3 regions of the Paenarthrobacter sp. TE4293 genome follow, and region 2 is predicted to be linked to each of the others. Evidence: riboswitches for the same ligand, from Rfam matches in the RefSeq annotation. Region 2 holds a riboswitch; each other region holds the start of a gene.
The links. Region 2 has a riboswitch for cyclic di-AMP ahead of QF015_RS15275 (NlpC/P60 family protein). Riboswitches for the same ligand answer to the same signal wherever they lie in the genome.

Region 1 (2,259 bases), on a different contig from region 2:
GTTTTCCGGCGTCGTTATAAAGACCCAACAGCATGGACCCCACAACTGTCGCGGTCTTGTGCCAGCGGAAGCCAGCCACCACGCAGTCTGCGGTGCGCTCGTGCTTGGTCTTGAACATCAGCCGCTTGTTGGGTTGATAGGTTCCGTCCAACGGTTTGGACAGCACACCGTCCAGGCCCGCACCCTCCAACTGCACGAACCATTCCTGGGCGCGCTCAAGGTCAGTCACCGCCGGGGTTACGTAGACGGGGGGCTCAGCCTTGGCGAGCGCACGTTCCAGGAGGGCGCGGCGCTCGGAGAACGGGCGGCCCATCAGGTCCTCGTCACCAAGGGCAAGGATGTCGAACGCGATCATGGACGCCGGGGTCTTCTCCGCGAGCATCTTGACCCGGCTGTCCGCCGGGTGGATCCGCTGCTGCAGCACCTCAAACTCCAGGCGGTTACCCTCGATCAGGACAATCTCGCCGTCGATCACGCATTTTTCCGGGAGGTTCTTCCGCAGGGCTTCCACCAACTCGGGAAAGTAGCGGGTCATGGGCTTCTCGTTGCGGCTGCCCAGGATGACCTCGTCCCCGTCCTTGAAGACGATGGTCCTGAAGCCGTCCCACTTGGGCTCATAGTGCCCAACATCGGGGATGGCCGGGACGGATTTGGCGAGCATGGGCGAGACGGGCGGCATCACAGGCAGGTCCATAGTCAATGTCTACCTGCCGGTGCACGCCGAAGCTAGTCTTAGGCGAGGGATATCTTGGCCGTGTTGGCCGCAGTACTCGGAGCTCCAGGCGCCAGAGCCGGCCCCGAAGCCTAAGCGATGAGACTCCCTCAAGCGGGGAGGCCGACCGCCCGTTACATTAATGTGACTTTACTTTCCGGCTCATGTACCGTCGTAGGGCGACCCGTATCTCCGCTGGGCCGCTACCGGATTGACGCCGAGCTCTGCCGCAATCCTGTATCCGCCAGACCCGCGGCAGAGGCGGGGGACCCAAAAGTTCCCGGGCTTGTTTCCAAGTCCTTGGGGTGAAGCCGCCACGGCGGCCGGACGGCCTCGTCCGAACCCGACAGCTAACCTCGAAGGCGTTGAGAGGCAACCACCATGTCCCCAACCATGGATCAGCCGCGCCGCACCCAGACTGAACGCGAGCGCACCAAGCCAACCGGACGCCGTCGGGCCCAACCCAGCGGATCCCCCATTGCCGCCCCGGCAGACCCTGCCCGCGCGCCTGAAACAAGCACGACGCCGGCCCCGGCCACTGCGGCCATCCCCACTGTTGCGGCACCCACCACGCGGGCGGCCGTTCGCGCGGCCGAGCGGGAGCGTGCGGCACGAGCCGTGATCGAGCCCGCCACGGTCGACGCAGAAGCACATGACCCGGCAACCGATGAGCCGGCAACCGCCGCCATTCCGAGGGTAGAGGCTGCGCAGGCTGCAGCTCCTGCGTCCACCACACCCGGTCCGCCGACCGCCGCCATTCCGATCGTGCCCCCGGCGGCTCAGGCGCCTGTCTCCCCCGAACCGGCCACCGCCGCCATTCCGGTGGTGGCCGAGCCTGCCCGCGCTGAGTCCCCCCGAGGCAAGTCCGCGGCGCAGGTTGCCGCAGCCGCAACGGCATCCGCATCATTGGCCAGTCGCAAGGACGCCCGGACCCGGACCGTCCCACCGACCACCGCCAAGTCAGGCTTTGGAGGATCGTCGTTCGCCCGGGAACCCCACACCGTCCTGCGGAAGGCTGCGTCCGTCAAGCACATGAGCCAACGCATGGCAGTGGTGGCAGGCGCGCTCGGCCTCGTCCTGACGGCCGGAACCCTGGGGCAGGCCCTCGAGTTGCCGTTCTTCGGCCAGGAAACCCCCGCGCATGAGGCCAGCGGAAGCAACGCCGGGCGGAACTCAGGCGCCGCATCACCCGCGCCGTCCGCCTCCTACTCGACAGCCTCGTCGCCGTCCGCGTCCTCCGCTGCGACGTCGGAAGCCGGCCAACCGGCCACGGTTCCGGAAGCACCCGCAGCAGTATCGCCGTCGTCGGTCCCCACCCCTAGGATTTCGTTGGCAGACCCCGTGTGGGTCCCATCCGCGGTGCCGGCAACCATCGCTGCGGCGCCGGGGACCACCAGCCCGGTCCCCGCCCAGCCGGTGCCCGCGCCGAGTGAGGTGCCGTCGGACACCATCACCACTCCGCCGGCCCCAACCCCAACAACGACGCCCACACCGACGCCGACGGCCACCCCCACCCCGGCTCCCACTCCCACGCCTACGCAGACGCC
Region 2 (2,259 bases):
GGAAGCCAACACTAGGAGAAACCGCCCCATGCGTACCATCCGCCCACTTCTGGCCGCCGTCGTCGCTGCTCTTGCCTTCGCGGCCGCCTTGCTGTTTTCTGCGGCTCCGGCGTCCGCCCACGACGTCGCCGAGTCCACGACGCCGGCCAACGGCGCCAGCGTCCCTGAAGTGCCGGCGTCGGTATCCATTACGTTCAACAACCGGCCGCTCGCCATCGGATCCGGCGTAACCGTCACGGCGGGCGGCGAAAACTGGGCCGATGGTCCCGTGGAAATCATCGACAACCAGGCCGTCCAGAAGTTGCGCGAAGGCGCCCCGGCCGGCGAGTACACGGTGGTTTGGCGCGTGGTCAGCAGCGATTCGCACCCCATCGAAGGCACCTTTACCTTTACGGCGGCCGCAGGAAGCACGACGGCGACGGGCAGCACAGCAGTCGCCTCACCGTCGGGTTCTGCGTCGTCAGGAGCAGTACCGACAGCAGCCGTGCCGACGGCGGGGACCGCAGCGCCGGGAACCGCTGTCAGCGAGCCTGCGGCGGACGCCTCCCAGCCCTTCCCGTGGAGCATCGTGGGACTGGCTGTTGTTGCTGTCGGTCTCGTTATTTTCCTGGCCGTGACAGCCCGCAAGAAGCTTGCTTCCAACGACTCAGATGGCGATACTTCCGCGGAATAACGCGGTTTTCTACGTAGCTGCGAAGATCTCGAAACGGTTACCGCGACACGCCAAAAGCCTGCTTCTCGTTACTTAAATGTGACTTCCGCGAGATCATCGCGTACGGTTGTACCTGTGCCTGTTCCACGTAGCGGGCACTTCCGGCCTGATTGCCTAGCTCTGCCGCAGTCCGGAATCCGTTCGCAGACAAACCTTACGGCAGAGACGGGGAACCCATTTTAGGTCGCTTTCGAGCGTGCCTTGGGGTGAAGTCACGAAGCTTCCGCTGAACAGCGGGAGATAGTGACCGGGTGACTCCCATCCGAATCCGACAGCTAACCTCGCAGGCATCGGGAGAGGCTCTTTCATGTCTTCACGCATTCTTCGCGGCCGTCGTAAGGCGGACAGCGTACGTCCTAATCCGTTCATCTCCATCTCCAAGGCAGTCGCCAGCAACGCTTCCGGCGCTGGCCGCCAGGCAGCTGTTATCGCAGCAGCCTCGGGACTCGTCCTGACCGGCTCCATCGCTGCCCACGCAGCCGAAGCTCCGGTTCAGCGGGACTCCAGCCCGGCCACGGTCGCCGAGACCGCCTCCGAGGCTCCCACCCAGGTTGTTACCGCTCTGGCTACGGCTACCGTGAACTTCGAGCGCCCTGCTGTTGCTTCCGTAGCAGCTCCGGTCATCGAAAAGCCTGCACCGGTTGCTCCGGCCCCCGTAGCCAAGAAGGCAGCTGTCACCACTGCTGCTGCAACGGCTCCGGTTGCCAAGGCAGCTGCTGCCGCTCCGGCCGCCGCTCCTGCAGCCCCCGCTGCTGCTGCCCCGGCCGTCGGTGGCGTCAACGCTGCCATGGTTGCCTCGGCCTACGCCCAGATCGGCATCATGCAGGACTGCACCGCCATGGTGGAGCGGGCCCTCGGTTCCGCCGGCATCCCCGTTGGCGACCTCGGCCCCATGCAGTTCATGAACTACGGCAAGGTTGTCAGCGACCCCCAGCCCGGTGACATGATCGTCCAGTCCGGCCACGTAGCCATCTACATCGGCAACGGCCAGGCGATCAGCGGCGGCATCAACGGCAACCAGACGGGCATCCACCCGATCAGCTGGTTGACCGCAACGGGTCCCCTGACCTACGTACGCGCTGGCGCATAAGCCTCACGCAACAGTTCAAAGGCCGGCGCCTCCGAAGACACTGTCTTCGGAGGCGCCGGCCTTTGACGTTAAATTCTGCTAAGCGGTGGCGATGTCCGGCCCTGCGGGCAGCGCAACCTTGGACGAGATCGCTTGGCCCACGGCCTTTGCCTGCCGCAGCACTTCTTTAGGTGTGGGCGTAATGAGCTCACCTACTCCTACAAGGTGCATCCCGACGGCCCTCATTGCGGCCACCAGGTTCTGGCCTATCGCGATACCGAGTTCCGCGAGCATTCGGCGCAACTGGCTCTGAGCGCAGCGCGTGACCACAATGTGGTCGGCAAGGAGAACGCCGTTGGCGGTGTGGACGGCCCACTGGCGGCGGGTGGATTCCAGGGGCCCGGAGGCGTGGAGCCCGGTCCTGAGCCCGGCTGTCGTCATGCTGGCGGCCAGTCCATAGCCGATGTGCTGGGAGGGG
Region 3 (2,259 bases), on a different contig from region 2:
CGGCGCCTCCACCGTGGTGACAACGGGGCGTTCGTAGGAGATGGCAACCGTGGAGTCCGCCGCGATGGTGGCCTGCACTACCGACTGGACGTCAAGGGCTGACGTCGAGGTGGACTCGCGGTCCACCTTGGTGTCTGCTGCGTTGGCAGCAACGCTGCCGGTCAGGACCAGGCCTGAAGCTGCGGCGATAACTGCTGCCTGGCGGCCCACGCCGCCGGCGTTCTCACTGACTGCCTTGGCAATGACGGCAAGCGAGCTGGTCTTGGGGGCCTCAGCGCGATGCCGTGCAACCTTGTGTGCACTGCTCATGGTTTTCTCTTTTCGTATCCGCGTGCAGTTGGGGTACACGCGGCTCATCGGCGCGCCAGCACTTGGGGGCGTGCAGGCGAACCTCGAACCTGATGGTTTCTAGCGGAGGGTGAAGAAAGATGAGGTGCCCGTGGAGGCAGCCGAGTGCAGGAGCGTGCCCTGACCCGGGTTCAATGCGCTGATCATCATGCCGTTGCCAACGTAGATGCCTACGTGCGCTCCGCCATTCTGCATGACCAAGTCACCGGGGGCAGGAGTGCTGGTGGGCTTCATGGCCGTCCAGGCGTTGACGCGGGGAATGCTGATGCCAGCCTGGGCGTAGACCCACTGGGTGAAGCCGGAGCAGTCCCAGCCGTTGGGCGTGGTGCCGCCCCAGACGTACGGGTGGCCGATGCCGGTGTAGGCAATCGCTGCGAGGCCCGAAGCGGCAGCGCTGGAGGCAGCGTCCTTGGCTTCGGAAGACTTCGCGGTCACTGCGCCTGCGGCGTCCTGGGTGCCGTTTGCCGCCGCACGCTGGGTGGTCTGCGATGCGCGCTGGACAACCTTGGGGGCCTCCTTCGTGGCCACTACGGGGCTTTCGAAGGAAACGGTGGCAGTGGGCTCTGCGGTAACAACCGCGGTGGCAACCATTTGCTGGGTGCTGGAGGCTTCCGACTTGGAAACGTCGGTGTCAGCTGCCTGGGCCGGCAGGCCGACGCTGAGGACGAGGCCTGAGGCTGCTGCCAGGACGGCGGCCTGACGGCCAACGGTACCGGCGTTTGATGAAACAGCCTTGGAAAGCGTGTTCAAAGGGTTCGTACGAACCGTTTCGGCGCGGTGGCGCGCAGGGGTAGTGCGTGATGACACGTAGGTAGCCTCTCCCAATGCCTGCGAGGTGAGCTGTCGGATTCGGATGGGAGTCATCCGGCCGCGCTGCTTCAAGGAAGCTTTGCGACTTAACCCCAAGGCCTTCTCACGAAGACCAGAAGTGGTTCCCCCGCCCCTGCCAGACGATTTATGCGAACGGACCTCGAGTGGTGGCAGAGCTAGGCAATCCACTCAAGTGCATCGGCCCCCTAAAAAGCCGATGCGCTTTGTACGGTACAACAGTTGGACGTGAATGTCACATTCAGGTCACGGGGCGTGTCACAAATACGAGAGACAGCCATCAGCTGGCGTTTAGAGCCAGCCCATGGGGTCTACGACTTCGCCGTTAACCTGCACCTCGAAGTGGAGGTGGCAGCCCGTGGAGGCGCCCGTGGTGCCGCTGAGCGCTACGGTATCGCCGCGGGTGACCGTCTGGCCGACCTTGACGGTGAAGGACGAGAGGTGGTTGTACGTGGTCTCCAGGCCGTTGCCATGGTCAATGACCACGCGGTTGCCTCCGCCATACTCGTGCCATCCGGCAAAGGTCACCTTGCCGGATGCTGCGGCGTGCACAGCGGTACCGCACTGGGCTACGAAGTCCTGCCCGCGGTGGAAGTCACCGGAGCCACCCGTGAGGGGGCTGACGCGGTAGCCAAAGGGGGAAGCCGTGGTCAGCGTGTCGAGGGGGCTGGCCATGGTGCCTGCCGACGAAGCGCGCTGGATGCTGCCGGCCGACTGGGCGCTGAGCAGCTGCTTCAGCTTGCCATCGGGGTCGGCCGCGGTGGCGACGGCGGCACGGCTGAAGTCAATCTTGGCCGATGCAGCAGCGGAAACCTCGGGCTGGCTGCCACCTGCGACAGCCAGGGCGGACTCAGTCTGGCCCGATTCCGAGGTGGCCATGACAGGGCTCGTGGCCGGCAGGCCGACAGTCAGGGCAAGCCCGGTGGCGGCAAGCGCAACTCCGGCCTTCTGCCCGACACCACTGGCGGCGGCAAAGTCAGCTACCTGGCGCAACGGGCTCTTACGGCGACGCACCTGGCGTTCGGTGTCGCGTGGCCGGATCTCCGATACGACGCGGGCTGGCCGCAGCTCAGCAGCGGGGCC

Region 1: it holds a riboswitch for cyclic di-AMP, as region 2 does, so the genes downstream of both, QF015_RS16805 (hypothetical protein) here and QF015_RS15275 (NlpC/P60 family protein) in region 2, are expected to answer to the same signal.
Region 3: it holds a riboswitch for cyclic di-AMP, as region 2 does, so the genes downstream of both, QF015_RS05630 (C40 family peptidase) here and QF015_RS15275 (NlpC/P60 family protein) in region 2, are expected to answer to the same signal.

What each region holds. Positions count from the first base shown of each region.
Region 1 is NZ_JBNJRY010000008.1:129,115-131,373, reverse strand. Features, by position in the region: gene QF015_RS16810 (ATP-dependent DNA ligase) at 1-694, opposite strand, end outside; cyclic di-AMP (ydaO/yuaA leader) riboswitch at 945-1,091, shown strand; gene QF015_RS16805 (hypothetical protein) at 1,094-2,259, shown strand, end outside.
Region 2 is NZ_JBNJRY010000007.1:126,492-128,750, forward strand. Features, by position in the region: gene QF015_RS15270 (copper resistance CopC family protein) at 29-673, shown strand; cyclic di-AMP (ydaO/yuaA leader) riboswitch at 848-1,016, shown strand; gene QF015_RS15275 (NlpC/P60 family protein) at 1,020-1,802, shown strand; gene QF015_RS15280 (NAD(P)-binding protein) at 1,881-2,259, opposite strand, start outside.
Region 3 is NZ_JBNJRY010000002.1:493,150-495,408, forward strand. Features, by position in the region: gene QF015_RS05625 (NlpC/P60 family protein) at 1-309, opposite strand, end outside; gene QF015_RS05630 (C40 family peptidase) at 409-1,155, opposite strand; cyclic di-AMP (ydaO/yuaA leader) riboswitch at 1,160-1,320, opposite strand; gene QF015_RS05635 (M23 family metallopeptidase) at 1,468-2,259, opposite strand, start outside.